2 regions of the Nonomuraea monospora genome follow, and region 1 is predicted to be linked to the other one. Evidence: predicted binding sites of a transcription regulator. Region 1 holds the regulator's gene; the other holds the start of a gene.

Region 1 (14,638 bases):
GGCCGCGCGTCCCACTGATGTGACCACCGAAACCCTTCTGGCCGACAGGTCGATGGGGGCGGTGCCGGTCGGGTGGGATGCCGACATGGCCGTTACCGCGCTGTACAGCGCGCACTTTCGGTCATTGGTGCGTCTCGCTGTGTTGCTGGTGCGCGACATTGCAACAGCCGAGGAAGTCGTGCAGGATGCGTTCGTCGCCATCCATGGCGCCTGGCGCAGGCTGCGTGACCCCGACAAAGCACTTGCCTACCTGCGTCAATCTGTCGTCAACAGGTCCAGGTCCGTGCTGCGTCACCGCGCGGTCGTCGAGAAGTACGCCCCCAAGGGCTTGCCTGACGCCCCGAGCGCCGAGAACGGCGCGATCGGCGAGCTGGAACGCTCCGCCGTGATCGAGGCGTTACGCGCCCTGCCGACCCGACAGAGAGAAGCACTGGTTCTACGCTACTACGGTGACTTGTCCGAAGCTGAGATCGCCCACGCCATGGGCATCAGCAAGGGCGCGGTCAAGAGCCACACCGCACGTGGCATGGCCGCCCTGCGATCGGTCCTGGAGAAGATGTCATGACCCGGCCCCCCGACGAGTACGGCGACCTCCTGCGCCGTGCGCTCCGCGCGGAGGCGGACGCGGTCGTGCCCTCGCCGGAAGGACTGGAGATCATCCGTGCCCGCATCGAGCGGCGCGGCGTACGTAATCTGTTCTGGTGGCGCGCGGGCGCCGCCGGCGTCGGCGCGGTCCTGGTCGCCGGCGCGATCGTGATGGCGATCCCCAACCTGCGCTCTCAGATCATCGAGCAGACCGTCGCCCCCGCGGGTGTGCAGTCTTCCGAGGTCCCGTCCAACTCCTCCACCACGCGCTCCCACCAGCCGCCTGCCAAGGAGCCGGCTCCGCAGCAGTCTCAGCCGGTCATCGTGGTGCCCGAGACGTCGGTGCCGCCGACGCCCAAGCCCACCCGCAAGGCCGAGTCGACCAGCAGGCCCTCGCCCTCTCCCAGCCCGACGCCCACCGAGTGTCCCTCGCCGCTCGCCGAGCAGGCCGAGCCGCCCGCCGACTGCCCCGAGGCCTCGCCCTCCCCCACGCCCACCACGGAGGAGACGACGACGGGGCAGCCCTCGGCATGTCCGCCTGAGGAGTGTCCCGCGCCCGACGAGGCGACGGAGACGCCCACCGAGCTGGCCAGCCCGCTGCTGGACACCTCGCAGACCACGCCCTAGCGGGCTCTGCCCTGGACCACGCCCCAGCGGGCCCCGCCCATCAGCGGTCTACCAGCGCCCCATGCGGCTGAGCAGCACGGCCGCCGCCGCGACCTACCAGCGTCCCGTACGACTGAGCAGCACCGCCGCCGCCGCGACCCCCGCCGTCGAGGTCCGCAGGACCGTCGGCCCGAGCAGCACCGGCGTCGCCTTGGCGGCGCTGAAGGCGGCCAGTTCCTCCTCCGAGACGCCGCCCTCCGGCCCCACGACCATCACGATGTCGCCGCCCGCGGGCAGCGGCACGCCGGACAGCGGCCCGTCCGCCTCCTCGTGCAGCACCAGGCCCAGCGCCGCCTCCGACAGGAGCCGTTCGACCTGCTTGGTGGAGGCCAGGTCGCTCACCTCGGGCAGGTGGAAGCGGCGGGCCTGCTTGCCCGCCTCGCGGGCGGTGGAGCGCCAGCGCCCCAGCGCCTTGGCGACCTTGTCGCCCTTCCACTGCGTGATGCTGCGCGCGGCGGACCAGGGGACGATGACGTCCACGCCCGCCTCGGTCATCATCTCGACGGCCAGCTCGCCCCTGTCGCCCTTGGGCAGCCCCTGGACGACGACGAGCCGGGGGCGGGGCGCCTCGACGTCGTAGCGGCGCAGCACGTCCAGGCGGAGTGCGTCCTTCAGCGTCTCGCGCACGACGCACTCGGCCACCGCGCCGGCGCCGTCGGTCAGATCGACCCGCTCGCCTGGCCGCAGGCGGCGCACGGAGGCCGCGTGCCGCCCCTCGGGGCCGTCGAGCGTCAGCTCAGGGCCGTCGAGGCCCTGAGCCAGGAAGACCGGGACCGTCACCGGCCGTTGAAGGCGTCGCGCAGCCGGGAGAAGAAGCCCTGCTGGCCAGGCGCGAACTTGCCCGGCGGCCGCTCCTCGCCCCGCTGCTTGGCCAGCTCGCGCAGCAGGTCCTCCTGCGCGGTGTCGAGGCGCATCGGGGTCTCGACGTTGACGTGGATCAGCAGGTCGCCCCTGCCGGACTCGTTGAGCCGCTGCACGCCACGGCCGTACATGGTGATGACCTGCCCGGACTGCGTGCCAGGGCGGACGTCCACCTCTTCCGCGCCGTCGAGCGTCTCGACCGTGAGGATGGTGCCGAGCGCGGCGGCCGTCATCGGGATCTGGACGGTGCAGTGGAGGTCGTCGCCGCGCCGTTCGAAGATCTCGTGGTTGCGCTCGACGATCTCGAGGAACAGGTCTCCGGGCGGGCCGCCGCCGGGGCCGACCTCGCCCTCGCCGGCGAGCTGGATGTGGGTGCCGTCCTCGACGCCCGCGGGGATGCGGACCTTGATGGTACGGCGGGTGCGCACGCGGCCGTCGCCGGAGCACTCCTGGCAGGGGTGGCGGATGATCGTGCCGAAGCCGCCACACTGCGGGCACGGGCGCGAGGTCATGACCTGGCCCAGGAACGAGCGGGTGACCTGGGAGATCTCGCCGCGCCCGTTGCACATGTCGCAGGTGTCGGGGTGGGTGCCCGGCGCGGCGCCTGCCCCGTGACACACCTCGCAGAGCACGGCCGTGTCGACGACCAGCTCGCGGGTGGTGCCGAACGCGGTCTCGCGCAGGTCCAGCTCGACCCGGATGGTGGCGTTGCGGCCCCTCCTGGCGCGCGAGCGGGGCCCCCTGGTGCCGGTCGCGGTGCCGAAGAAGGCGTCCATGATGTCGCTGAACGGGAAGCCCGCGCCGAAGCCGCCTGCGCCGGCCGCCGCTCCCGCGCCGCCGAAGGGGTCGCCACCCAGGTCGTACATCTGGCGCTTGTTCGGATCGGACAGCACCTCGTAGGCCTGCGTGATCTCCTTGAAGCGCTCCTGGGTCTCAGGATCGGGGTTCACGTCAGGGTGCAGCTCGCGGGCGAGTCGGCGGTAAGCCTTCTTGATCTCATCCTGACTTGCGTCACGGCGCACCCCGAGGGTGGCGTAGTAGTCGCTGTTTGCCACTTATCGACCTCTTATGATGCAGCCAGGATCTGGCTGACGTAGCGTGCCACCGCGCGTACGGCGCCCATCGTCACGGGATAGTCCATCCTGGTGGGCCCCAGCACACCGAGCCGGGCCAGTTGGTTGTCGCCAGAACCGTATCCGGTCGCGACGACGGATGTCCCCCGCAGGTACGGGTTTTCCGCGCCGATGCGCACGGTGAGCGCGGACGGGGTATCGGAAGTCTCGCCGAGCAGCCGGATGAGGACGACCTGCTCCTCCAGCGCCTCCAGGACGTCGCGCAGGCCGGTCGTGAAGTCGGCGCCGGCGAGGTTGGCCGCGCCGGCGAACACGAACTTCTCGTCGTGCCGCTCGACCAGCGTCTCCAGCAGCACCGACAGGATCGTCGCCGCGGCGGGCCGGTCTTCCGGGGACAGCCGCTCGGGCAGGTCGGCGACCAGCTCGGGGACGCTGGCCAGGCCGCAGCCGTCGAGGCAGGCGTTGAGCACGGCGCGCAGGTGCGCGATCCGCGTGTCCTCGATCGCCTCGGGCAGGTCGACCACGCGCTGCTCGACGCGGCCGGTGTTGGTGATGAGCACGAACATGACCCGCCGGTCGTTCAGCGGGACCAGCTCGACGTGCCTGACGGTCGACCGCGTCAGCGCCGGGTACTGCACGACCGCCACCTGCCTGGTGAGCTGCGCGAGCAGCCGGACCGTGCGGGTCACCACGTCGTCGAGGTCGACCGCGCCGGCCAGGAACGTCTCGATCGCCCTGCGCTCGGCCCCGGACAGCGGCTTGACCTGCGAGAGCCGGTCGACGAACAGGCGGTAGCCCTTGTCCGTCGGGACGCGGCCCGCGCTGGTGTGCGGCTGGGTGATGTAGCCCTCCTCCTCCAGCGCGGCCATGTCGTTCCTGACCGTCGCCGGGGAGACCTTCAGGTTGTGGCGCTCGGCGAGCGCCTTGGAGCCCACCGGTTCGTTGGTGGACACGTAGTCTTCGACAATGGCGCGGAGCACCGCCAGCTTCCTATCGTCGAGCACGTGCTCACCTCCTGCCTCTGTCCATATCAGGAACGCGAGGTCTAGCACTCTGTGTTCCCGAGTGCCAAGTGTACGGCTCTCGCCCACAAGGTGCGATAACACCGCGTCCCTCATCCTGCTTCTAGCTTCTTCGAAGCGACAGGCCTCACACTTGCCGATATGACCGACGATTCCCGGCCACCGTCGTACGGCCCGCCGCCCGGGCAGGGTCCATACCCCGGTCCGCCGCGACCTCCCCAGTACGGCCCGCAGCCGGGGTCCCAGCCACCGCCTCCGCCGCCCTGGCAGGCGCCGTCACCACAGTACGGCGACGCCACCCAGTTCGGCCCACCACCTCAGTACGGACAATACGGCCTTCCACCACGAATCAACCCCAAAGATATAAAGCCAAGTTTCTGGTGGATCGCGGCGGTCTGGGGCGTTTTCCTGGTGTGCGGGATCGCCGGGGTGCTCCTGTTCGCCGGCGGCGTGGTGACCAGCGTGACGGACCTGGCCCCGACCAGAACGTTCGCGTCCGGGGAGAGCGTCACGGTATCGGTCGACCCGGCCGAGAAGCCGGGCGTGTACATCGCGAGTGACACTCAGGTCACCTACAACTGCTCCATCAGCGGGCAGGCCAAGCTGGCCAAGACCACCGGATCCCAGAAGGTGACGGCCGGCGGCGCCGAATGGGAGCAGTTCCTCGTCATCAACGCGCCTGCCAAGGGCGACTACCAGCTCACCTGCACCAACCAGGAACAGGCCGCCGTACGGTACGGCGTCGGCCGCGACGCCTTCTCCGCCGTCGGCGGGATCACCGGCGGGCTGGCCGCCCTGTTCCTGATCCCCGGAGCGGGGCTGCTCATCGCGATCGGCGGCACCATCACCGTCCTGGTCCGGCGCAGCGCCGCGCGCAAGCGCCTTGCGGTCAGCGGGTGATTTGCTACGGTCCCCGTGTGTACGAGGGCGATGTACTGGCGGGAAATTGGCGGCGGCCGGGCAAGGGGAAGATCCCGAAAGTGCCCGCCGAGCAGGACCTCGTCGTGGAGGACGCCGACAGCGGCTTCTGCGGCGCCGTGGTGGCCTGCGACAAGGAGGCCGTCACCCTGGAGGACCGGTTCGGCAAGCGCCGCCTGTTCCCCCTCGCGCCCGCCGCCTTCCTGCTCGACGGCAAGCCCGTGACCCTGGTACGCCCCGAGGCGGCGGCCCCGGCAGGGCCCAGGCGCAGCGCGTCCGGCTCCATCGCCGTGGACGGTCTGCGGGCCAGAGTCGCCAGGCAGAGCCGGATCTACGTGGAGGGCGTGCACGACGCCGCCCTCGTGGAGAAGATCTGGGGCCACGACCTGCGGGTCGAGGGGGTCGTGGTCGAGTACCTGGAAGGCGTGGACGACCTGCCCGCCATCGTCGAGGAGTTCGGCCCCGAGCCGGGGCGGCGGCTGGGCGTGCTGGTCGACCACCTGGTACCGGGGTCCAAGGAGAGCAGGATCGCCGCCGAGATCACCTCGCCGGACGTGCTCGTGGTGGGGCACCCGTTCATCGACATCTGGCAGGCGGTCAAGCCGTCCGTGCTGCGCATCCCCGCCTGGCCCGACGTGCCTCGGGGGGTGCCGTGGAAGGAAGGCGTCATCGCGGCGCTGGGCTGGCGGATGGAGCCTGCCGAGGCGTGGCGGCGGATTCTCGGCGCCGTCTCTACGTTTACCGACCTGGAGCCGGAGCTGCTCGGCCGGGTCGAGGAACTGATCGACTTCGTTACGGAGGCACCATGAGCCAGGACCCGTCCCCGCCGCCGGCCGATGATGACGACGCCACGCGCAGGGTCACCCCGGAGGACCTCCCGCCGGCTCAGGGCTCCGGCCCGCAGTACCCGGAGTACGGCCAGCAGCCCGGCTCCCAACCGGGTTACGGCTCCCAGCCTGACCACGGCTCCCAGCCGAGCTCTGGCTCTCAACCGGGCTACGGCTCTCAGCCGGGTTATGGCTCTCAGCCGAGCTACGGTCAGCAGCCCACCTCACAGCCGGGTTACGGCCAGCCGACTCCGCAGCCTGGCTACGGCCAGCAGCCCGGTTATGGCCCTCAGACCCCCTACGGGCAGCAGCCCGGCTCCGCGCCGAGCTACGGCCAGCCCGGGAGCTACCCGCCGCCGCCTCCCGGGGGTTACGCCCCGCCCGGGGGTTACGCCCCGCCCCCGCCCGGCGGCTACCCTCCCCCGCCCCCGAACCAGCCCCCCGGCTACGGTTACGCCCAAGGCCGCGGCGAGCCGTACATCCCCGGCAGGTTCGGCCCCCGTCCCGGCACCGACGACACGACGATGGCCATGCTGTCCCACCTCCTGGGCCTGCTGGTCTCCTGGATCGGCCCGCTGATCATCTACCTGATGAAGAAGGACGAGTCCCCCTACGTCAGGGACCAGTCGGCGGAGGCGCTCAACTTCCAGATCACGATGTTCATCGGCTACCTCATCTCGGGCATCCTGACGGTCGTGTTCATCGGCATCGCGCTGCTGCCGATCATCTGGATCCTGTCGCTGATCTTCCACATCCAGGCGGCGATGGCCGCGCAGAAGGGCGAGCCCTACCGGTACCCGTTCTCCATCAGGATGATCACCTAGACGAGCAGGTCGCGGATCAGCGCGTCCGCCAGCAACCGCCCTTGCAGCGTCAGCACGAGCAGCCCCCGCTTGAACGCCTCCGGCTCCAGCAGCCCCCTGGCCAGGGCGCCGGCGACGGCGGTGCGCGCGTCCGGCGCCACGTCGGCCAGCGGGTAGCCGGAGTCGAGCCGCAGCTCCAGCATCAGCCGCTCGGCGTCGCGGTCGTCCTGGGCGAGCACCTCGCGGGCGTGGGCGGGCGAGGCGCCGGCGGCCAGCCGCTGGGCGTAGGCGGCGGGGTGCTTGACGTTCCACCAGCGGGTGCCGCCGACGTGGCTGTGGGCGCCGGGGCCGGCCGCCCACCAGTCGCCGCCCGTCCAGTAGAGCAGGTTGTGGCGGCAGCGCGCCTCGTCGGAGACGGCCCAGTTGGACACCTCGTACCAGCGGAAACCGGCCTCCGCCAGCATCTCGTCGGCGATCAGGTAGCGGTCGGCGGCCACGTCGTCGTCGGGCATGGGCAGCTCGCCGCGCCGGATCCTGGCCGCCAGCCTGGTGCCGTCCTCGACGATCAGCGAGTACGCCGACACGTGGTCGGGCCCGGCCTCGATCGCCGCGGCCAGCGAGGCCCGCCAGTCGTCGTCGGTCTCGCCCGGCGTGCTGTAGATCAGGTCGAGGTTGACGTGCTCGAACCCCGCCTGCCTGGCCTCGCGGACCGCCGCGGCGGCCCGGCCCGGCGTGTGCCGCCGGTCGAGCACCCGCAGCACGTGCTCGCGGGCGCTCTGCATGCCGAAGCTGACCCTGTTGAACCCGCCGTGACGCAGTTTCTCCAGGTAGGAGGGGTCGACGGACTCGGGGTTGGCCTCCGTGGTGACCTCGGCGCCCGGCCGCAGCCCGAACTCGGAGTCGATCGCCGCCAGGATCCTGGCCAGGTCCTCCGGGGGCAGCAGGGTGGGCGTGCCGCCGCCGAAGAACACCGTCTCCACCGGCAGGTCGCTCTCGCCCAGAACGCGGCGCGCGAGGCGCACCTCCTCGACGACCGTGTCGGCGTAATCTCGGTGAGAGGCGCCGGGCCCCAGCTCGGCGGCGGTGTAGGTGTTGAAGTCGCAGTAACCGCAGCGCGTCACGCAGAACGGCACGTGCACGTAGAAGCCGAACGGGCGCTCGCCGAGGCCGCGCAGGGCGCCGGCGGGCAGCTCGCCCGAGGTGGGCGCGGGATCGCCGTCAGGCAGGGTGGATGGCACGCCTTCCAGTTTGCCCGCCTCCCAGGAGTGCTCCAATCCAGGAGGGAAGCGCATGGCAGGTAACGGGATCGGGATCGTCGGAGCGGGGATCTCGGGGCTCACCCTCGCGCTGCGGCTGCAGCAGCTCGGCGTCGAGACGACGCTGTACTGCGAGGGCGACGCGGAAACCTTACGCAAGGGGCGGCTGCCCAACACGGTGGGCCGGTCGGGTCACACCCTGGACAGGGAGCGGGCGCTGGGCTCCGCGCACTACCGCGACCCGGGCGCGATGATGATCGACGCCATGCTCTCGCTCAAGGGCGACCCGCCGCTGGAGTTCACGGGGACCTTCGGGAAGGCGTACAACGCGACCGACTTCCGGCTGCTGATCCCCGCGTTCATGGACGACTTCGCCGAACGCGGCGGCACGATCGTCGTCTCCGGCACCGCCCCGGACGCCGAGCAGGTGGACCGCTGGTCGCGGCGGCACGAGCTGATGGTGGTGGCGGCGGGGCGGCGCTCGGTGGCCGAGCTGTTCCCGCGCGATCCCGAGCTGTCCCCGTACGACCGGCCGCAGCGCCTGCTGGCCGCCGGGCTCTTCCACGGCATGCGCCCCAGCGACGTCTTCTCCTTCAACATCGCCGGCGGCGTGGGCGAGATCTTCCGCGCGCCGATCGTGTCGCGCGAGGGGGTGGTCTCGGGCATCATCATCGAGGCGGTTCCCGGGGGCCCCTTCGAGGTGATCACCCGGCTGCCCTGGAACGAGGTGGCGGCCGCGCTGCTCCCGCTGTTCCGCGAGCACACGCCGCGGCTGGCCGAGCGGGTGGAGCCGGACGCGTTCGAGCTGCTGGGGCCGACCGACCTGCTGCAGGGCGCGATCACGCCCACGGTACGGCGGCCGGTGGCGGAGCTGCCGAGCGGGAGGATGGCGCTGGCCATCGGCGACGCCTACGTCACCAACGACCCGCTCACCGGCCAGGGCGCGAACCTGGGCTCCAGGTGCGCCTGGATCGTGGCCGACGCGATCGCGGCCGGCGGGCCGTACGACGCCGCCTTCTGCCGGGCCGCGGCGGCGCGCATGTGGGAGGTGGGCGGGCCTGTCACGCACTGGACGAACATGTTCCTGCAGCCGCCGGCCGAGCACGTCATGCGGCTGATGCTGGCGGCCGGGACCAGGCAGGACGTCGCCGACGTGATGGTGGGGCTGTTCGCCGATCCCGTGTACGCGTGGTCGCTGCTGTCGAGCCCGGAGGCGGTGTCGCGGATCGTTGACGGGGACGGGCGGCCGCTCTACGATCGCGTCTAACTTAAAGGAAAGTTTCCTATATAAGTGCGCGTCCCGGGAGCCGCTCGTGAAGAAGAAGATCCTGATCGCACTGTCGCTCTTACTCGGCCTCACCGCGTTCTCCGTGCCGGCCGAGGCCCGTACCGGCTTCAAGCGGGTCGCGTACTTCATCCAGTGGGGCGTCTACGGCCGCAACTACCACGTCAAGGACGTGGACGTCACCGGCGCCGCAGCCAAGCTCACCCACCTCAACTACGCGTTCGGGTTCGTCAACGCCCAGGGCGGCTGCTACTCCTCCGACCCGTGGGCCGACTGGCAGCGGCCCGTACCGGCAGAGCAGAGCGTGGACGGAGTCGCCGACGCGCCGGGACAGGCCCTCAACGGCAACCTCAACCAGCTCCGCAAGCTCAAGGCCAAGCACCCGGGGCTGAAGGTGATGATCTCGCTCGGCGGCTGGACCGGCTCCGCGCACTTCTCCGACGCCGTCCTCACCCCCGAGTCCCGCGCCGCGCTCGCCAGTTCCTGCATCGACCTGTGGCTGCGCGGCAACCTGCCGGGCCTGGAGCCGGGCGCCGGCGCGGGCGTCTTCGACGGCATCGACCTCGACTGGGAGTGGCCGGGCTCCTCCGGCGCCGAAGGCAACGTCATCCGTCCCGAGGACAAGCGCAACTTCACGCTCTTCGTGACCGAGCTCCGCTCCCAGTTGCGCGCCTACTCCGCCTCCGCCCAGCTCAGCGCCTTCCTCCCGGCCGCCGCCGCCAAGATCGACGCCGGCTTCGAGGTACGGGACGTCTTCCGCCAGCTCGACTTCGCCACCGTCCAGGGGTACGACCTGCACGGCACCTGGGAGCCGCAGACCGGGCACAACGGCAACCTCCTCACCGACCGCCGCGACCCCAACCCGGTCCGCTACAGCGTGGACCAGACCGTACGCGACTACCTCTCCCGCGGCGCGCCCGCCCGCAAGATCGTCGTCGGCGTGCCCGCCTACGGGCAGGGATGGACCGGTGTGACCGGCGGCGGGGACGGCCTCTACAAGCCCGCCACCGGGCCCGCGCCCGGGAAGTGGGCTCCTGGGAACGAGGACTACAAGGATCTGGTGTCCAAGCCGGGGAAGCGGTATCGGGATCTGCGTAGTGGGGCCATGTGGTTGTACGACGGGAACGAGTTCTGGTCGTACGACGATCCGGCCGTGCTTGTGCAGAAGGCGGCCTACATCCGGCTCAAGGGGCTTGGCGGGTCGATGATGTGGTCCATCGATCAGGATGACGCCAAGGCTTCGCTGACTTCGGCGCTGTACTCGGTGCTGCGCTGACCGACCTGGCCGGGCGCGGCGCTTCCTACCCGCCCGCCCGGCCATCCCCCTCATCCGGAGCCTCTGTTGGTGTGCGGGTGGCCCGCCGCGTAGGTCGATATGCCCCCGTCACGTGGGCTCACAGCATGTGTGACAGTGCTGGTGCGTCAGGTGAGCTACATGACGCCGGCGGTGGTGCGGCAGTGAGCTGCCTGACGGTGGGGTGCGGGCGGGTGCGCGGACAGGGACTTTCCTGAGGGAGGACGCCCTCAGGCAAAGGCCCGTTCCGCCATCTCATCCCATCGGGCGTCATGCCCAGGCACGTCCAGAATGCGCCGCAACGCGTCCCTGTCCCCATGCCGGGCCAGGAACCAGTCCAGCACACTCACCCCCACATCCGGCCGCGAGACGATCTCCACCTCATCCCCCGCCCCGACCTCCCCCAGCTCGACCACCCGCAGGTAAGCCCCCGGCCGCCCCGCCTCCGTGAACCGCTTGAGCCACCCCCGCTCATCCATCCAGTTGCGGAACACCGCACACGGCGTCCTCGGCCGCGTCACCTCCAGCAGCGCGCTGCCCACCCGCCACCGCTCCCCGACCAGGGCGCCGTTGACGTCGATCCCCGAAGTGGTCAGGTTCTCCCCGAACCGGCCGTCACGCAACTCCCTCCCGAGCTCCCGCTCCCACCAGTCGTAGTCCTCCCTGGCGTAGGAGTAGACGGCCTGATCCGGCGAGCCGTGGTGCTTCTGGTCGGCCCGCTCGTCTCCCACCAGCCCGTTCTCCAGCACCGCGACCCGGTGCGGGACCGCCCGCTTGTCGATCGCCGTCCGCCCCAGGCTCCCCGCCCATGCGGCGTCGCTCGACATGCCCACGTTCACGGAGAGAATGCGCATGATGGGGACGGTAATCGAAGCCTCCTGTCCTCGGCGAACCGATATTTCGTCAGTGCCCGCGCTCTCCTCCCCAGAATCGAGATCGACCCCTCGACGCCGCCTCCGCCCCAGGCGCGGGCACGGGCTCACACCACGCGCCCGCCCCGGTCTGGGTGCGGCCACGGGCGCGGGCCGCCGGGACGCGCGCTCAGGCAGGGCAGGCTCGCACCCGGAGCTCGGCGCTGCCCCAGGCCGCAGGCATGGCTCGCTGGGACGCGCGCTCAGGCGGCGCAGAGCGGGTTCCAGCGGCAGGCCTACACCCAAGGCGCGGGCATGGGCGTGGGCCGTCAGAACGCGCGCTCAGGCGGCGCGAGCGCAGGACCAGGTGCCGGCGCAGGCCATACCTAGGCGCTCGCCCCAGCCCAGGCGCCTCACCTCAGCAGCCTCATCGCCAGGGCACACCTCCAAGACCGAGCCCAGGCAGTCACCTGCGCCCATCGTCACGGCTGGGCGCAGCCCGGTTGAGCTGCGACTCCTCGTCGAAGCCCGCAAGCTGTAACAACGTCTCCAACGCCGCCTGCCGCGTCTCCTCGACGGAGCTGCCGCGCTCGCCGAAACACTCGGCCGCCACGTCGAGCAGCGTCGCGACGACGGCCGCGTCGGGGTACGGCACGTCCACCAGGACCGTGCCGTCGGCGTCCTCCTCCCGGTCCTCCAAGTGGCGGCTCAGCAACCGCCGAGTCTCCTCGGCCACAGCCACCCCCAGCACCGCGGCACGCTCGAATCGCTCAGAAGCAATCACGTCACCCTCCAGTCGCACAGGTGTTCGGTTATGAAGGTAGACGGTGGCACCGACAGAATCCCTTGTGCTGTAGGGCTTGTAGCGTCGCAGAGCGGGAATCTGCCGGGGTGCGCGGTTCGCGGGGGTGGTGGATACGCTCGAACGGTGTACGACTCGATCGTCAGCGTTGACGCCCTCACCGTGGAGCTCGGTGGCAATCCCGTGCTCCGTGACCTGGACCTGACCGTGGAGCCGGGTGAGATCGTGGCCGTGGTGGGTCCGAACGGTTCCGGGAAGTCCACTCTGTTGCGGTGTCTGGCTGGGTTGCAGCCCGCCACCTCGGGCGAGGTTCGCGTGTTCGGGCAGCCGCCGGCCGATGACGCCGGGTTCTGGGGTCGTGTCGCGTTGCTGGGTGACGAGCCCGCCTGGTATCCGGGGCTCACGGCGCGCGAGCATCTGGAGCTGATGGGCGCCGTGCACGCCCAGGCCCGGATGACGGTGGACGCGGCGCTGGAGCTGTTCGCGCTGGAGGAGCGGGCCGACGCGCCGCCGCTGAACCTGTCCACCGGGCAGCGGCAGCGGCTGTCCCTGGCCGCCACGCTGCTGCGGCCGAGCACGCTGCTCCTGCTCGACGAGCCGGAGCGTGGCCTGGACAAGGACTTCCGCGCCGATCTGGCGGACCTGCTCGACGAGTACGCGGACGAGGGCGGCACCGTCGTGATGGCCACCCACGACCAGGGCCTGGCCGCCATCGGCCGCCAGGTCGCCCCGTCCGGGGTGATCGCATGATCTGGTCGCCAGAAAGCCGGCGTCTAAGTGATCGCATGACCGGGTCGCCGGGGAGTCGGCGTGGAAGGAATCGCACGGCCTGGTCTCCGGGGAGCCGGCGTGGAGGGGATCACATGATCGGGCCGCCGGGGAGCCGGCGTCTGAGTGATCGCGCGCCCAGGTCACCGGAAGCCGGCGTGACCGAGTCACCGGTAAATCGGCGTCTGGCTGATCGCATGACCAAGTCACCGGAAGAGGTGACCGCATGACCGCGTCACCAGGAGCCGGTGTCCAGGCCGTACGGGCGTATCTGCGATCGCGCGCCCGCACCCCCACCACCCTGATGGACCGCTACGTCTCCGTCTTCTCCCTGCTCCTGCTCATCGCCGTAGCAGGCAAACCCCTGTCGGACGTCCTAGCAGCCCTGGCCATACCCGGAGACCCCGCACGCATGGGCGCCGGAATGGCGTTACTGGCACTCGCCCTGGCCGGCGCGCTGGGCGCGGCCCGTAACGCCGGCCCCGTGCTGCTGTCCGGGGCGGACGCCTCCTGGCTGCTGCTCTCCCCCCTGAGCCGCCGGCACGTGCTGGGCCGCACGGCGCGGCTGCTGTTCGGCATCGCGGCCGTGGCCGGGGTGGTGCTCGGGGTGGGGCTGCTGGCCGTGCTGGGCGCGCCTGACCAACTGGTGTGGCGGGTGCTGGGCGCGCTGGTCGTGGGTGTGGCGGCGGCGGTGGGCGGGATGGCGCTGGCCGTGCTGGGGCAGGCGTCGTCGTCGTGGCGGTTGTGGTTGAGCGGCGCGATCGCCGTGTTGCTGGTGCTGGCGGTGGTGGCGGTGACCGGTCAGCTCCGCACGGTGCTGGCCATCGCGGCGGCTGCCCCGCTGAGCGCTCTGGCCGCCGCCGTGTCCGGCGCCGCCGTGGTGTCCGGCCTGCTGGTACGGCAGGCGTGGGTGTCGCTCGAACGCATCCCCACCCGTACGCTCGTGGCCTCCTCCACCAGGGCCGGGCACGTGGCGGGGGCGGCCGTGTCGCTGGACCCCGGCGCGCTCACCTGGATCGCCGAGGACAACCACTGGCGGGCCAGGAAGCTGGCCTCCCGTCGCTGGCCGTCGCTGCCCGCGCCGTTCGCGCTGGCCTGGCAGGACTGGCGGCGGCTGGCCCGCAGGCGGGGGCGGCTGGTGGGGGTGGCGGCGACTGCCGCGCTGCCCGCGGTCCTGGCGCAGGCTGGAGGTTCGCCGGTGGCTCTCGGGGTGGCGGTGTTCGGGGGTGCGCTGGCGGTGGCGTCGATCAGCACGTCCGGGGCGCGCCGGGACGCCGACAATCCGGCTCTGGCCCGGCTGATCGGGGTGGGCCACCGGCGGGCGCTGGCGGCCCGCGCGGTGCTGCCCGGGTTCCTGGCGGGGGCGTGGGCGGCGCTGGCGCTGACCGGCCTCGCCTTGGGGCCGGGGCTCGGTGTCGGGGCGTGGTGGTTGTTCGGGCCGCTGGCCGCGCCCGCGCTGGCCGCCGCGGCGCTGCGGATGGCCAGGCGCGCGCCCGTGGACCATTCCATGCCGGTCATCGACACACCGCAGGGGCCGATTCCGACCGGTCCGCTCTTCTGGGCGGCCACCGGGCCGGATCTGGCCCTGCTCGGCTGTCTTCCCGCCGCCGCGCTGGCCTCCCAGCCG
Region 2 (14,638 bases), on a different contig from region 1:
CGCGGTACCGCGGCAGCGCGGACAACACCGCGATGCACACCTCCTGGGCTACGTCATCGGCAATGTGATATTGCCCTGAAACCCTGCCCAGCCTGGCGCGGCAATACCGCACCACCATCGGACGCAACTCACCGAGCAGGGATTCGATCGCACTGCGATCTCCCTGCACGGCGAGGCTCGTCAGTTCCCTAAGGTCGGAGTCATCCGTCCGTGCCGGAAGTCTCGACGCGAGCCTTACCCCAATTTTGGCGTCGGCGACGCTTCCCTCGCTCACGATAGGCATGATGCCCGCACTGATCCGGCCTGTCGTCATAGCGAACGGCTACGGATTGGTCACATTGAAGCGACGATAACGAGCAGTAATCAACCGACCACACTAAGCCTTAATACTGACATAATGTTTCAGACGATAAGCCGGAATGCACGACATTTGTCAGACCGCAGACGCTTAACGCACACTCTCGGTTTACTCCAATAATCCACCTTTTCCCCCACTTCCCCCATCCCGCCCACCACCGGACATGCCGTCAGCAGCCCTCAGATCACCCGACGCTTCATTCGTCCCGCAGGCCGAGCAGCTCCAGATACCCCCGCACGGCCTCCCACAGATGGTGCTCCGGATACCGCCGCAGCCCCCGATGCTCCCGCCGCCACTGCCGGTCCCAGTACGCCCCGTGCACCGCCCTGAGATGCTCCAGGGCCGCCTCCAGCTCCTCCGCCACCGGCGCCACCGGCCCCGGCCCTCCAGGAGCCCCAGCGTCGCGCAGCGCCCCGAACCGGCGCTCCCTCAGCGCCTCCAGCACGCCCTTGTCGATCCCGTCCAGCGACCAGAACCGGACCGGCTCCCTGATGTGGTGGTTGGCCACCGGCTCCCTGAACGAACGCCACCAGTAGGCGACGCCGCCCTCGTCCAGCCGCAGGAAGTCCACCAGCCAGGCCGTGCCGGGCGGATGCGTCCCCCACGCCGCCTCCTGCGGCGGCAGGTTCAGCACGAACGCCACCTCGATCTCCCCGATCGGGTCGGCCCCCTCGGTCAGTGCGCCGAACACGTACGCCTCGCGCAGGAACGGCTCCTCGGCCGGCAGCCGCCGGGTCTGCTCGCACCCCTCGGCCAGCATCCTCAGCCGCTCCACCGCCCGCGCGTACCGCATGCACCACCGCCTCCCGAGCCCAGCGTAGGCCGCCCCCACCAGACCCCCCACGCGACCCCGCCCGCACGAGCAAGCGGCACGGCACGCACCCCCGCACGAGCACGCGCCACCGCGCACCTCCGCATGAGCACGCCGCAGGAGCGCACGCGCCACCGCTTGGGCGCACGCCGCTGCAGGAGCGCACCCACCGCACGCATCACCGCAACGGCGCACACGCAACCGCCCGCATCACCACACGGCCGCACGCCACCGCACGAGCAAGCGGCACGGCACGCACCGCGCCACAGCACGAGCACGCGCCACCGCGCCACCGCGCGAGCACGCGCCACCGCGCCTCCGGACGGGCACACGCGGCGGGAGCGCCCGCACCCTGCGAGCGCGCATGCCGCACGCACCACCGCACGCGCTCACACCCCGCGCGGGTCGCCGCCGCGGGCCGGTGCCCCTTGCGGGGTCGCCCGCGCCGGAAACCCCGCGCCCACCCCCGGAAAGCCGTACGGCCCGCACCCCCCAAGAAGGGTGCGGGCCGTAAGACGGAGCGGAAGGCAGCGCGATCAGTGGCCGTGGCCGTGACCGTGACCCTGGCCGGCGGCCGGGGCCTCCTCCTCGGGCTTGTCCACCACGAGCGCCTCGGTGGTGAGCAGCATGCCCGCGATCGAAGCCGCGTTCTGCACGGCCGAGCGCGTGACCTTGACCGGGTCGATGACGCCCTGGTCGAGCAGGTTCACGTACTCGCCGGTGGCGGCGTTGAGACCGTGACCGGCCTCCAGCTCGGCCACCTTGTGCGTCACCACGTAGCCCTCGAGGCCGGCGTTCTCGGCGATCCAGCGGGCCGGCTCGACCAGCGCGCGGCGGACGATGCCGACGCCGGTGGCCTCGTCGCCCGTGAGGTCGAGGTCGTCGAGTTCCTTCGAGATGTGGATGAGCGCGGAGCCACCGCCGGAGACGATGCCCTCCTCGATGGCGGCGCGCGTCGCGGAGATCGCGTCCTCGAGGCGGTGCTTCTTCTCCTTCAGCTCCACCTCGGTGGCGGCGCCGACGCGCAGCACGCACACACCGCCGGCGAGCTTGGCCAGGCGCTCCTGCAGCTTCTCGCGGTCCCAGTCGGAGTCGGACTGCTCGATGGCAATCTTGATCTCCTTGACGCGGTCCTCGATGGCCTGCGCGTCACCGGCGCCGTCGACGATGGTCGTGGCGTCCTTGGTGACGACGACGCGGCGGGCCGAGCCGAGCACTTCGAGACCGACGTGCTCCAGCTTGAGGCCGACCTCCTCGCTGACGACCTGGCCGCCGGTGAGGATGGCCATGTCCTGCAGCATCGCCTTGCGGCGGTCGCCGAAGCCCGGGGCCTTGACGGCCACGGAGGTGAAGGTGCCGCGGATCTTGTTGGTGACCAGGACGGCCAGGGCCTCGCCCTCGACGTCCTCGGCGACCACGAGGAGCGGCTTCTTCGTCTGGGCGATCTTCTCCAGCAGCGGCAGGAAGTCCGCGATGGAGGAGATCTTGCCCTGGGTGAGCAGGATGTAGGCGTCCTCGAGGACGGACTCCATCCGCTCGGGGTCGGTCACCATGTAGGCCGACAGGTAACCCTTGTCGAACTGCATGCCCTCGGTGAACTCGAGCTCCATGCCCATGGCGTTGGACTCTTCGACGGTGAGGACACCGTCCTTGCCCACCTTGTCGAACGCCTCGGCGATCAGGCCGCCGATCTGGGCGTCCTGCGCGGAGATCGTCGCGACGTTGGCGATCTCCTTCTTGTCGCCGACCTCGCGGGCGCTGGCCAGCAGCTTGTCGCTGACGGCCTTGGCGGCCTTGTCGATGCCGCGCTTGAGCGACAGCGGCGAGGCGCCGGCGGCCACGTTGCGCAGGCCCTCGCGGACCATGGCCTGGGCCAGGACGGTCGCGGTGGTGGTGCCGTCACCCGCGATGTCGTTGGTCTTGGTGGCAACTTCCTTGGCGAGCTGGGCGCCGAGGTTCTCGTAACGCTCCTCCAGCTCGATCTCACGAGCGATGGTCACACCGTCGTTCGTGATCGTCGGAGCACCGAACTTCTTGTCGATGACGACGTTGCGGCCACGCGGGCCGAGGGTAACCTTCACGGCGTCCGCGAGGGCGTTCACGCCACGCTCGAGAGCGCGGCGGGCGTTCTCGTCGAACTCCAGGATCTTCGCCATTGCTGAAAGTCCTCTCCTGGCGTCGAAAGCCCCGGGTGCCCTCAAGAGCGCCCGGGGCTCGACACAACCGGCTTACTTCTCGATGATCGCGAGAACGTCGCGGGCGGAGAGCACGAGGTACTCCTCGCCGCCGTACTTGACCTCGGTGCCGCCGTACTTGCTGTAGAGGACGATGTCGCCCTCGGAGACGTCGAGCGGAATCCGCTTGTCGCCGTCCTCATCCCAGTTGCCCGGGCCCACCGCGAGGACCTTGCCCTCCTGCGGCTTCTCCTTGGCGGTGTCAGGGATGACCAGGCCGGAAGCGGTGGTCTGCTCGGCCTCAAGCGGCTGGACCACAATGCGGTCGCCGAGCGGCTTAACGGGAACCTTGGTGGCGGTCGTCACGATCGGACCTCCCCTTCAGATTTGAATGATCTAGAAGAGGCGACCAGCTGGGCCTGCCGTCGCGGGTGTCAGACCTGCCTCGTCGCACGTTGGCACTCTCAAGGGGAGAGTGCCAACAGGAAACATATGCAAGAGGGGCTTGACAGTCAACACGAGCGTGTCTGCTGAGAGCGATCAGACCCCGTCGCGGCGCCCCTCCGCACCCCAGTCTTCCACGTGCGAGGGTGTCCCCGCCGCCGCCGCGCCGCCCTGGAGCATGCCCGCCCCCGGCGTGGCGCTAACGTCTTGTGACGTGGACCTCGACGCCTTCACCGAGTTGCTGACCCCGCGCGGCGGGCGTGCGCTGGCGGAGGCCGGGGAGCTGGCGGGCGCCGACCCGGTCGCCGCCGCCACCGCCCTGCGCAGGACGTACGACGCGGCGCTCACCTCCGCCGCCCTCACCCAGGCGGGGCTCAGGCAGCGGGCCAGGGCCAAGTTCGGCGCGGACGCCGGGCGGATGTTCTTCACGCCGCACGGCCTGGAGCAGTCCACGAGAGCGGAGGTCGCCACCCACCGCGCCCATCGCCTGCTCACCCTGCACGGCACAGCCACACCCCTGCACGGCACAGCCAGACCCCGGCCCGCCCAGCACGACACGAACGCGCCCCAGCCCGCCCCGCACAGCGCAGGAGCGCCCCGGGTGGTGGATGCCTGTTGTGGCGTAGGCGGCGACCTGCTCGCCCTGGCCCGCGCCGGCTGCACCGTGACCGCCGTGGACACCGACCCCCTGACCGTGGCCGTGGCCAGGGCCAACGCGGAGGCGTTCGGCCTGTCCGCCCGGGTGACGGTGAGCGTGGCGGACGCGGCGGACGTCACCCCCGAGGACCACGACGTGCTGTTCGCCGACCCCGCCAGGCGGACGGGCAGGGGCAGGACGTTCGACCCCATGGCCTACTCCCCGCCCTGGCCGGTGGTGCTCGGCCTGCTGGCCCGCGCACGCCTGGCCTGCCTCAAGGTCGCCCCGGGCATCCCGTACGAGTTCATCCCCGAGGGCGCGGAGGCCGAGTGGGTGTCGTTCAAGGGCGAGGTCAAGGAGGCCACCCTGTGGACCGGGGCCGGCGGCGGCAGGCGGGCGACGCTGCTGCCCGGCGGCCACACGCTGGCGGCGACCGGCGTCCAGGCCGAGGCGGGCGCGCCGGGCCGCTACGTCTACGAGCCGGACGGGGCCGCCGTCCGCGCGCACCTCGTGGGCGAGGTGGCCGAGCTGGTGGATGGCAGGCTGCTCGACCCGATGATCGCCTACATCACGTCCGACGCCCTGGTGGACACTCCCTGGGCGGCCGCGTACGAGGTGGAGGACATCATGCCTTTTTCCCTGAAAAAGCTCCGCGCCACCCTCCGCGAGCGACAAATCGGCAATGTCACCATCAAAAAGCGCGGCTCCGCCGTGGACATCGAACGCCTCCGCACCGATTTGCGCCTCAAAGGCGACAATTCCATGGTGATCATGCTCACCAGAATTGCCGACAAACCCTCGATAATCCTGTGCAAGGCCTCCCCACCTGCCCGAATCACCGATCCCGGTCATCCGTACGTTAACCGCGATCTTTCAATTCACCCCTGACGGACCTTGATCGAAAGGCTAAGGTGGGCCGGGCGAGGAGTTCTCCGCCCTATTGCGGTTGACCGCGCTCTCACCCTTCATCGATAAACCGGACCTATCCCACCGCTGCGCGGCAGACCGTCGGCGAGCGAAGGAGCTTTCGGTGGACCATTCCAACCACGCCGCCCTTCTTCCTAACGGCTACGACGCCGTCCCCAAGAGGATGCGAGACCTGCTGGCCCGTGCCGCTCAGGACCATGTCTACGAGCAACGCACCCAGGGCGCCGTGCTCGACGAGATCCGCCAGCGGCTCGAAGGCATGGAGTGGCTGCTGCGCGAGGTGCGCGAGCGCGAGCTGGGCGGTCTCAGCGGCACGCTGGAGACGGTCAGCGGGCGGCTCGACGAGATGTCCGCCAAGCCGCCGATGTGGGCGGAGGGCCTGGCGCAGCACGTGGAGGCGGTGCGCGACCACGTCGACGCCGTGGGCGAGAAGGTGGGCCACGTGGACGCCCGGGTGACGCCCGTGGCGGAGCTGCCGAGCCTGTGGGCCGACCTGGGCACGGTGGGCGAGAGCGTGGATGAGGCGCTCAAGCGCCTGCAGTCGGTGCTCGACACCACCGACGGCATCACCAAGGGCATGTCCGGCTTCGCGGCCCAGCTCGCCGGCCTCAACACCAGCATGGAGGCCGCCGCCAGCCGCTTCACGCGGCTCGACAAGTCGATGGCCGAGCTGGCCGCCCGCACCGACCGCGTCGAGGACGTCGTCAGCGACCTGTCGGAGAGCGTCGCGGGCACTGCCGAGCAGCTCACCGCCAAGGTCGAGGCCGCCGAGCAGCGCACGACCGCCCGCCTCGACGAGACCGACCAGCGCCTCACCGCCCGGCTCGACGACACCGGCCAGCGGCTGACCGTCCGCCTCGACGAGACCGACGAGCGGCTGAGCGCCCGCCTGGACGACACCGACAGGCGCCTCGGCACCCGGCTCGACGAGACCGACCAGCGGCTCGCCACGGCCCTTCTGGAGGCCGACGAGCGCCTGGTGAGCCGGCTCAAGGAGGCCGACGAGACGCTCACCGGCCGCCTGGCCGACGTCGAGCAGCGTCTGACCACCCGGCTCGACGAGGCCGACCAGCACCTGGCCGTGCAGCTCGGCGAGAGCGAGCAGCGCCTGACGGCCCGGCTCAGCGGCGTGGACGCCTGCCTCGACAGGGCCGAGGGCAAGCTGACGGCGCTCGACTCCCGGCTCACCGGGTTCGACGGCAGGCTGGAGTCCGCCGACGAGTGCCTGGCCGACATCGACACCAGGATCGACGGCCTCGACGGCCGCATGAGCGGCGTCGACAAGCGGCTCGTCTCCATGGACGGCCAGCTCGGCGCGGTCGACAAGCGGCTGGGCACCCTCGACGGCCACCTCGGCCGCCACGACGACCGCTTCGACGCCCTCGACGTCCGCATCGACGCCCGCTTCTCCTCGCTCGACGAGCGGATGGCCGTCACCGACCAGCACGCCGCCGAGCTGGCCACCCGCAGCGAGGGCCGCTTCAACAAGCTCGACAACCAGATGGACGCCATCGACGAGCGGCTGGTCGAGGCCGAGGAGCACATGAGCACCCGCTTCGACACCATCGACGGCCACTTCGGCGGCCTCGACAACCGCTTCCACGGCCTCGACACCCACCTCAACGGGCTGACCGCCCGCGCCGAGCAGGCGGGCGAGCACCTGGAGTCGGTCGACGAGCGCATCGAGGCCGTCACCGCGTCCGTGAGCCGCCTGCCCGCCGACCTGGCCATCCCCGAGCGGGTGGGCGAGCTGCTCCAGTCGCACGTGGGCGAGCAGGCCGACCGGCTGACCGCCGCCACCGACGCGCTCACCGAGCTGGTCAAGGCCCGCCCCGACAGCGACGAGATGGCCGACGCGGTGTCGGGCGTCGTGCGGCCGGCCGCCGCCGACCTGACCAAGCGGCTCGACGCGCTGGAGGAGACCATGCTGGCGCTGGCCGAGGCCCTCCTGCGCCCCACCAGGTCGAAGGACTGAGGACTGCGCGGGGCCGGCGGCCCCGCGCCCTCACACGTGCACGGTCGTGATGGGCAGCGACGAGTCGGCGGGGATCTCCAGCGTCGAGGGCGTCACCCCGGCGGCCACCAGATCGGAGCCGAGCGCGGCCACCATGGCCCCGTTGTCGGTGCACAGGCCCGGCCTCGGCACCCGCAGCCGCACCCCGGCCGCGTCGCAGCGCTCCTGGGCCAGCGCCCGCAGCCGCGAGTTGGCCGCCACCCCGCCGCCGATCAGCAGGTCGTGCACGTCGTACTTGCGGCAGGCCTGCAGCGCCTTGCGGGTCAGCACGTCCACCACGGCCTCCTGGAAGGAGGCGGCCACGTCGGGCACGTGGACGGACTCGCCCGCCGCCTCGCGCGCCTCGACCCAGCGCGCGACGGCCGTCTTGAGCCCGGAGAAGGAGAAGTCGAGCGTGCCGTCGTCAAGCTTGCCGCGCGGGAACGCGATCGCCGATCCCGATCCCTCGCGGGCGGCCCTGTCGATGTGCGGGCCGCCGGGGAACGGCAGGCCCAGCACGCGCGCGACCTTGTCGAACGCCTCGCCCGCCGCGTCGTCCACCGTGGAGCCGAGCGAGATGACGTCGCCGGCCACGTCGGGCACGAGCAGCAGCGAGGAGTGGCCGCCCGAGACCAGCATGGCGATGCACGGCTTGGGCAGCGGCCCGTGTTCGAGCTGGTCAACGGCGACGTGGGCGGCCAGGTGGTTGACGCCGTAGAGGGGCACGCCGAGGCCGAGCGCGTACGACTTGGCCGCCGCCACCCCCACCAGCAGCGCGCCCGCCAGCCCCGGGCCGGCGGTGACGGCGATGGCGTCGATGTCGGAGAACCTCAGCCCCGCCTGGGCCAGCGCGGCCTCCACGGTCGGCGTCATGGCCTCCAGGTGGGCGCGCGAGGCGACCTCGGGCACCACGCCGCCGTACCTGGCGTGCTCGTCCATGCTGGAGGCGATCGTGTTGGCCAGCAGCGTGTGACCCCTGACGATGCCGATGCCGGTCTCGTCGCAGGACGTCTCGATGCCGAGGACCAGGGGTGCGTCAGTCACCAAGCTTCCTTCTCATCATGATCGCGTCGGTGCCGTCGTCGTAGTAGCGGCGGCGGGTGCCGATCTCCTCGAACCCGTAGTGCCGGTAGACCCCCTGCGCGCGCGGGTTGTCGGCGCGCACCTCCAGGAAGATCTCCCGCGCTCCTCTGCGGGCCGCCTCGGCCAGCAACTCGGTCAGCATCGCGCCGCCGAGCCCGGTGCCCTGGTGCTTGTCGAGCACCGCGATGGTCTGCACGTCGGCCTGGTCGCCGGCGGCTGCCAGGCCCGCGTAGGCGACGATCTCGTCGTCGACCAGGACCACCACGTAGTGGCGGGTGCGGGGCATCTCGGCCAATTCGCCGCGCATCATGCCCTCGCTCCACGCGTCGAGCGGGAACGTGGCCCGTTCGATCGCCATGACCGCGGGCAGGTCGGCCTCGGTCATCGGGCGCAGCTTCACGCCGTCACCCGCTTGGGCGCGCCCGGCACCACCGCGTCGGGTCTGCGCAGGTAGATGGGGCGTGGCGGGCCGAGCGTGACCCCCTCGGCGAGCCGTTCGGCCGCCAGGGCGGCCAGGGCGCCCGCGTACGGGTAGGGCGGCACGTCGCCGCCGTCGCCGAGCAGGTCGGGGTAGAGCCGCGCGCCCGCGCCGACGACCGGCAGCCCGGCCACGGGCACGTCGGCGGGCCGGTCCACGAAGGGGCCCTCGTCGCGGGTGCGGTGGTCGGCGTAGCGGGCCCAGAAGACCTCCTTGCGGCGCGCGTCGGTGGCCGCGACGAAGGGCTCGGACAGCTTGCTGCCGTAGGCGACGGCGTCGAGCGTGCAGATGCCGTACGCGGGCACGCCCAGCGTGGTGGCCAGGCCCTGCGCGGTCATCAGCCCGACGCGCAACCCCGTGTAGGGGCCCGGGCCGCTGCCGGCCACGATGGCCGTCACGGCGCGCAGCGTCGTGCCCGCCTCGCGCAGCACGACCTCGATGGTGGGCACGAGCAGCTCGCCGTGACGCCGGGCGTCGATCGTGGTCGACTCGGCGAGCACGCGCTCCCCGTCGTGGAGCGCGGCGGTGACGGCGGGCGTCGCGGTATCAAAGGCCAGGACCAGCACGACTGTTTAGCCTACCCGCCGCGCGGGTCTCACCTGGCCGCTTCGCGCAGGCTCCGGCCGTCACACCTGGGACGCGTACACGATGACGTTGTCGAGGTACTCGCCCTTGGCGTAGTCGAACTTGCCGCCGCACGTCACCAGCTTGAGCCCGTCCTCCACGTAGACGCGCTGCGCGGGGAAGCTGTCCTTGTGGACCTGCTCGATCGAGTCGACCTTGAACTCCACGACCTTGCCGTCGCTGCGCTCCACCTTGACGGTCTCGCCCTTGCGTAACTGCCTGAGCTTGTAGAACACGGCGGGCGCGGTCTTGGTGTCGACGTGGCCGATGATCACCGAGGCGCCCTTCTCGCCGGGCACCGCGCTGCCGGTGTACCAGCCGGCCATCTTCGGCTTCTCGTACGGCGGCAGCTCGACCTCGCCGTTCTTCTGCAGGTCGAGCTTCATGAGCTGGGCCTCGACGTCGATCGAGGGGATGTCGATGCTCTCGGGCACGACGCCGGCGGCGGCGGGCGTCGTGGTGGTGCCGGTCTGCATGCCTCTGCCGAAGGCGACCAGCACCAGACCGGTGATGGCGCCGGCGAGCACCACCCGTCCTGGACGTGCCACGTCGCTATGCCCGGTTGCGCCGCTTGACCGCGAGGCCGACGCCTCCGGCCAGGGCCAGCGCGATCAGCACGCCGGCGGGGCCGAACGGGATCGACGACTCCTCGGAGGCGTCCTGCGCGTACGTGCCGCCGCCGCCCGCCCTGGGCGCGCTGGTGGGCACGGTGGTGGTGCTGGTGGGCTCCTCGGTCGGGGCCGCGACCACGCGCAGGGTGGCCCTGCCCATGTCGTTGGTGCCGTCGCACTTGACGTCCACGCGGTAGCTGCCGCGCCGGATCGTTCCCGAGACCTGCGCCTCGCCGCGCACCCACGGGGAGCCGGTGGTGGCGGTCGGGGACGGGGTGAGCGAGGCGGCGGGCACCGGGTTGAGCGTGACGCCGTTGATGAACGCCCTGGAGGTGGCGGTGCCGGTGTGGGCGGGGCCGCCGGTCGGCACGGGGCAGTTGGCCAGGATCCAGACCCTGGAGGTCTCACCGGCGGTGACGCGGTCGGGGTTGAGCTGGACCGAGATGGTCCGTCTCGTCGTGGTCGTGGTGGGCTGCGGGCTGGCGGTCGTCGTCGTGGTGACGGTGGTCGTGGGGGAGTTCGTACCGGAGAGTGTTGGGGTTGGTGTTGTGGGTGGGGTCTCGGCCGAGGCCGAGCAGCCGGTCAGACCGACCATGACGATGGCTCCCGCGTACGCGACACGCCTGACCCTGAGCACCGGCCGCACCCCACTCCGCCGTCTTGCAACCCAGCATCCACCAATTCTGTGGATGTCGCCCCTCCTGATACCCAGAAAATCTGGGCAATCCCTCACCAACGATCATGTTTTATCGCGTTGGCCTGGTACGTCAAGGGTGCCAGCTTTACCGGCCTTTGACGGGGGTTTCAGTCTTGTAGCGGATCAGACGGCGTGTCGGCCCACCTGGAGCCCACACCTCGCAGCGTCACGACCCTGGCCTCGTCTCCGGCCTCGCGGTCGATGTGGATCTCCAGCCGGTCGTCGGCGAGCCCTTCGACCAGCCCCTCGCCCCATTCGACGACGGTGACCGACTCCTCCAGCGACGCGTCGAGGTCGAGGTCGTCCACTTCGAGGTCGCCGCCGAGCCGGTACGCGTCCACGTGCACCAGCGGCGGCCCCTGGCGCAGCGACGGGTGCACCCGGGCGATCACGAACGTGGGCGAGGTGATCGGGCCGCGCACCTTGAGCCCCTCGGCGATGCCCTGGACGAGCGTGGTCTTGCCGGCGCCGAGCGGGCCCGACAGCACCAGCAGGTCGCCGGGGCGCAGGTGGGCTGCCAGGCGAGCGCCGTAGGCCCGCATGTCGTCGGGGGTCGCGAGCCGCACTAGATCTCCACTCTCTTCAACAGGTCGCGCAGCGCGTCGTTGACGATGCCCGGGCGCTCCATCTGGATCAGGTGCGAGGTCTCGGGCACCTCGGTGAGCTGCGCCTTCGGCAGCGCGCCCGCGATCGCCTTGCTGTGGTCGGGCGGCGTCAGCCAGTCGCGGTCGCCGACGAGGATCGCGGTGGGCACCGGGTCGAGCACGTGCAGGGCGGAGAGCTTGTCGTGGTTCATCAGCGCCGGGTAGAAGTTGGCGACCACCTCGGTCGGGGTCGCCCTGATCATCGACTCGGCGAAGTCGACCAGGGTCGGGCTGACGTTCTTCGAGTCGCCGAAGCCGAACAGGCGGGTGATCAGGAAGGCGATGTCGCTGCCCGCGTGGCGGGTGCGGTCGACCCACGTGCCGCGCTTGCCGAGCATCGACACCGTGCCCGGCGCCATCTTGTGCACGACCTTGGACAGCATCGCGGGCAGGCCCAGCGTCAGCTCGGCCAGCTTGCCCGCCGAGGTGGCGATGAGCGCCGCCGCACGGATCTTGTCGCCGAACAGCTCGGGGTGGCGGTCGGCCAGCGCCATGATCGTCATGCCGCCCATCGAGTGGCCGACCAGCGCGCACGGGCCGGGCACGAACTCCTCGATCACCTCGGCCAGGTCGTCGCCGAGCCGGTCGATCGTGCAGTCGTCGGCCTCGGCGCGCTGGGAGCGGCCGTGGGAGCGCTGGTCCCACAGCACGATCCGGTAGTTCTCCCGCAGGTCCTTGCGCTGGTAGTGCCAGGACTCCAGGTTGAGGCAGTAGCCGTGGCAGAAGACGACGGTCAGCGGCGCGTCCTCGGGGCCGTCGATCTCGACGTGCAGCGCGTAGCCGTCGGAGGTGACGAGCGTGCGCTCCCTGCCCCGCAGCTCGCCGAACGGCTCGCTCGCCTCGGTGTCGGGGCGCAGCCGGATGCGGCCGACCGCGTAACGCTTGGCCAGTGCCGCCGCCGCGACACCGGCGGAAGCCGCACCGACGAGCGCGCCGGCGATCCCTACCCTGCGCCGTGTTGTCGTCGTCGTCATGTCCCCGATCCTTCTCCGCTCATGCCCGCCGCGAAGTGCCCTTCGACACGTTTACGTGTACGCGCGGCACGCGGGAGCCGATCCTGGTCACGATCTCATGCGTGATCGTGCCGAGGGTATCCGCCCATTCCTGAGCGGTCGGCTCGCCCCCGTCGCCCGGCCCGAACAGCACGACCTCCTCGCCTGCCGACAGCGGGTCGTCGCCCATGTCGATCATGAACTGGTCCATGCACACCCGTCCGGCGATCAGCCTGCGCCGGCCTCCCGCCAGAACCTCGGCCCGCCCCGTCGCGTGCCGGAGGATTCCGTCCGCGTACCCGAGAGGAACCAGTCCAAGCGTGGTCTCGTGCCCCGTGATGTAAAGGTGCCCGTAGGAGACGCCAGAGCCCTCGGTGACGCGCTTGACCAGACCGACCCTGGCCGTCAGCGTCATGGCCTGCCTGAGGCCGAAGTCGCCCAGCTCGGGGATGGGGCTCAGGCCGTACATCGCGATGCCGGGCCTGACCAGGTCGAAGCGCGCGCCCGGCAGCGTCATGGCGGCGGCCGAGTTGGACAGATGCCTGATCACGCCGGAGTCGGCCGCGCCGGCCTGGTCGGCCAGCTTCAGCGCCGTCTCGTACGCCTCGATCTGCCGCTCGATCGACGGATGGCCGGGGATGTCGGCGCAGGCGAAGTGCGACCAGAGGCCGACGATCTCGATGACGCCCTCGGCGCGCAGCCGCAGCGCCCTGTCGAGCAGGCCCGGCCAGGCCGCGAGCGGCGCGCCGCCCCTGCTCATCCCGGTGTCGGCCTCCAGGTGCAGCTTCGCGGTGCGGCCGACGCGCCTGGCGGCGGCGGCGATCTCGTCGAGCAGCCGCGCGTCGGCGGCCGACAGCTCGATGCCGGCGGTCAGCGCCTCGTCGAGCGGCTCCTGCGGGGTGATCAGCCACGACAGGATCGGCGCGGTGACGCCGGCCGCGCGCAGCTCCAGCGCCTCCCTGACGAACGCCGTGCCGAGCCGGCTCGCCCCGCCCTCCAGCACCGCCTCGGAGACGGGCACCAGCCCGTGCCCGTAGGCGTCGGCCTTGACCGCGCCCATGATCTCCGCGCCGCCCGCACGCTCCTTGAGCAGGGCGACGTTGTGCCTGATGGCGGCCAGATCGACCCGAGCCTCCGCGGGCGTGGCCACTGGGGAGTACATCCTTCTAGTGTGGCAGCTCCGGATCGTGGGCGAGTCCAGTTTCCATCCGGGACGCGTCAGGAGCCAGGGCTGGTCACGGCACGGATGGCTCCCGGGATCGCCGTGGCCACGTCGGCGGCGGTCAGCGGGGCCCCGTCGGCGGCCAGCCGCCCGGCCACCCCGTGCAGGTAGGCGCCGCACGAGGCCGCGTCGTAGCAGCTCAGCCCCTGTGCCAGCAGCGCGCCCGCCAGCCCCGACAACACGTCGCCCGTGCCGCCGGTGGACAGCCACGGCGTGCCGGACACGTTCACCCTGGCCGGGCGGCCCTCCTCGGCCACCACCGTGGTGGAGCCCTTGAGCAGCACGGTCACGCCCAGCTCCGCCGCCGCCCGCCTGGCGTGCTCCAGCCTGGCCGCCTCGATGCCGGCCCGGTCGGCGCCGATCAGCCTGGACAGCTCGCCCGCGTGCGGCGTGATCAGGACGGGCGCGGTACGCCGCAGCAGCGCCTTGTCCCTGGCCACCAGCGTCAGCCCGTCGGCGTCCACCAGCACGGGCACGTCGCTGGCCAGCACCTTGACGGCCAGCTCGTGCGCCCAGGTGTCGGTGCCCAGCCCAGGGCCGAGCACCCACGCCTGCACCCGGCCGACGTGCTCGATCGAGGGCGCGTCGAGGAGCGTGACCACGGCCTCCGGCCAGTGCGAGCGCACCTGGGCGACCGGCGCCTCGCGGCCCGCGTACCTGACCATGCCGGAGCCGCCCCGCAGCGCGCCGCCCACGGCCAGCACGGCCGCGCCGGTGAACAGGTCGCTGCCCGCCGCGACGCCCAGCACTCCCCTGCGGTACTTGTCCGACTCGTCGCCGGGTCGCGGGATCAGCCCGGCCACGTCGCGGCCGGTGAGCGCGGTGGCGTCGGGGTCGGGCAGGTGCTCCCCCAGCCCGATGTCGATCAGCTCGACGTCACCGGCGAACGCCGCGCCCGGATCGACCAGCAGGCCCGTCTTGTACGCCCCCATGGTCACGGTCA

What was found. Region 1 encodes HrcA, which represses chaperone genes, less so after heat shock. Its sites were predicted from a motif close to TTGGCACTCTCNNNNNGAGAGTGCCAA; they were not measured.
Region 2: the regulator HrcA is predicted to act here: its motif matches at 3,799-3,825, upstream of groES (co-chaperone GroES).

Annotation. Positions count from the first base shown of each region.
Region 1 covers NZ_BAAAQX010000002.1:548,537-563,174, forward strand. The annotation lists gene ABD331_RS05820 (SigE family RNA polymerase sigma factor) at 53-565, shown strand; gene ABD331_RS05825 (hypothetical protein) at 562-1,212, shown strand; gene ABD331_RS05830 (16S rRNA (uracil(1498)-N(3))-methyltransferase) at 1,306-2,031, opposite strand; gene dnaJ (molecular chaperone DnaJ) at 2,028-3,167, opposite strand; gene hrcA (heat-inducible transcriptional repressor HrcA) at 3,179-4,189, opposite strand; gene ABD331_RS05845 (hypothetical protein) at 4,637-5,107, shown strand; gene ABD331_RS05850 (DUF3097 domain-containing protein) at 5,125-5,934, shown strand; gene ABD331_RS05855 (DUF4870 domain-containing protein) at 5,931-6,776, shown strand; gene hemW (radical SAM family heme chaperone HemW) at 6,773-7,993, opposite strand; gene ABD331_RS05865 (styrene monooxygenase/indole monooxygenase family protein) at 8,046-9,278, shown strand; gene ABD331_RS05870 (glycoside hydrolase family 18 protein) at 9,325-10,572, shown strand; gene ABD331_RS05875 (MOSC domain-containing protein) at 10,821-11,444, opposite strand; gene ABD331_RS05880 (hypothetical protein) at 11,908-12,225, opposite strand; gene ccmA (heme ABC exporter ATP-binding protein CcmA) at 12,370-12,993, shown strand; gene ABD331_RS05890 (DUF6297 family protein) at 13,238-14,638, shown strand, end outside.
Region 2 covers NZ_BAAAQX010000050.1:38,032-52,669, forward strand. The annotation lists gene ABD331_RS53815 (sigma-70 family RNA polymerase sigma factor) at 1-283, opposite strand, end outside; gene ABD331_RS53820 (DUF7711 family protein) at 555-1,151, opposite strand; gene groL (chaperonin GroEL) at 1,706-3,325, opposite strand; gene groES (co-chaperone GroES) at 3,398-3,709, opposite strand; gene ABD331_RS53835 (class I SAM-dependent methyltransferase) at 4,002-5,312, shown strand; gene ABD331_RS53840 (apolipoprotein A1/A4/E domain-containing protein) at 5,455-7,326, shown strand; gene tsaD (tRNA (adenosine(37)-N6)-threonylcarbamoyltransferase complex transferase subunit TsaD) at 7,357-8,388, opposite strand; gene rimI (ribosomal protein S18-alanine N-acetyltransferase) at 8,381-8,812, opposite strand; gene tsaB (tRNA (adenosine(37)-N6)-threonylcarbamoyltransferase complex dimerization subunit type 1 TsaB) at 8,824-9,471, opposite strand; gene ABD331_RS53860 (class F sortase) at 9,532-10,077, opposite strand; gene ABD331_RS53865 (hypothetical protein) at 10,082-10,777, opposite strand; gene tsaE (tRNA (adenosine(37)-N6)-threonylcarbamoyltransferase complex ATPase subunit type 1 TsaE) at 10,945-11,403, opposite strand; gene ABD331_RS53875 (alpha/beta fold hydrolase) at 11,403-12,455, opposite strand; gene alr (alanine racemase) at 12,475-13,635, opposite strand; gene ABD331_RS53885 (NAD(P)H-hydrate dehydratase) at 13,692-14,638, opposite strand, start outside.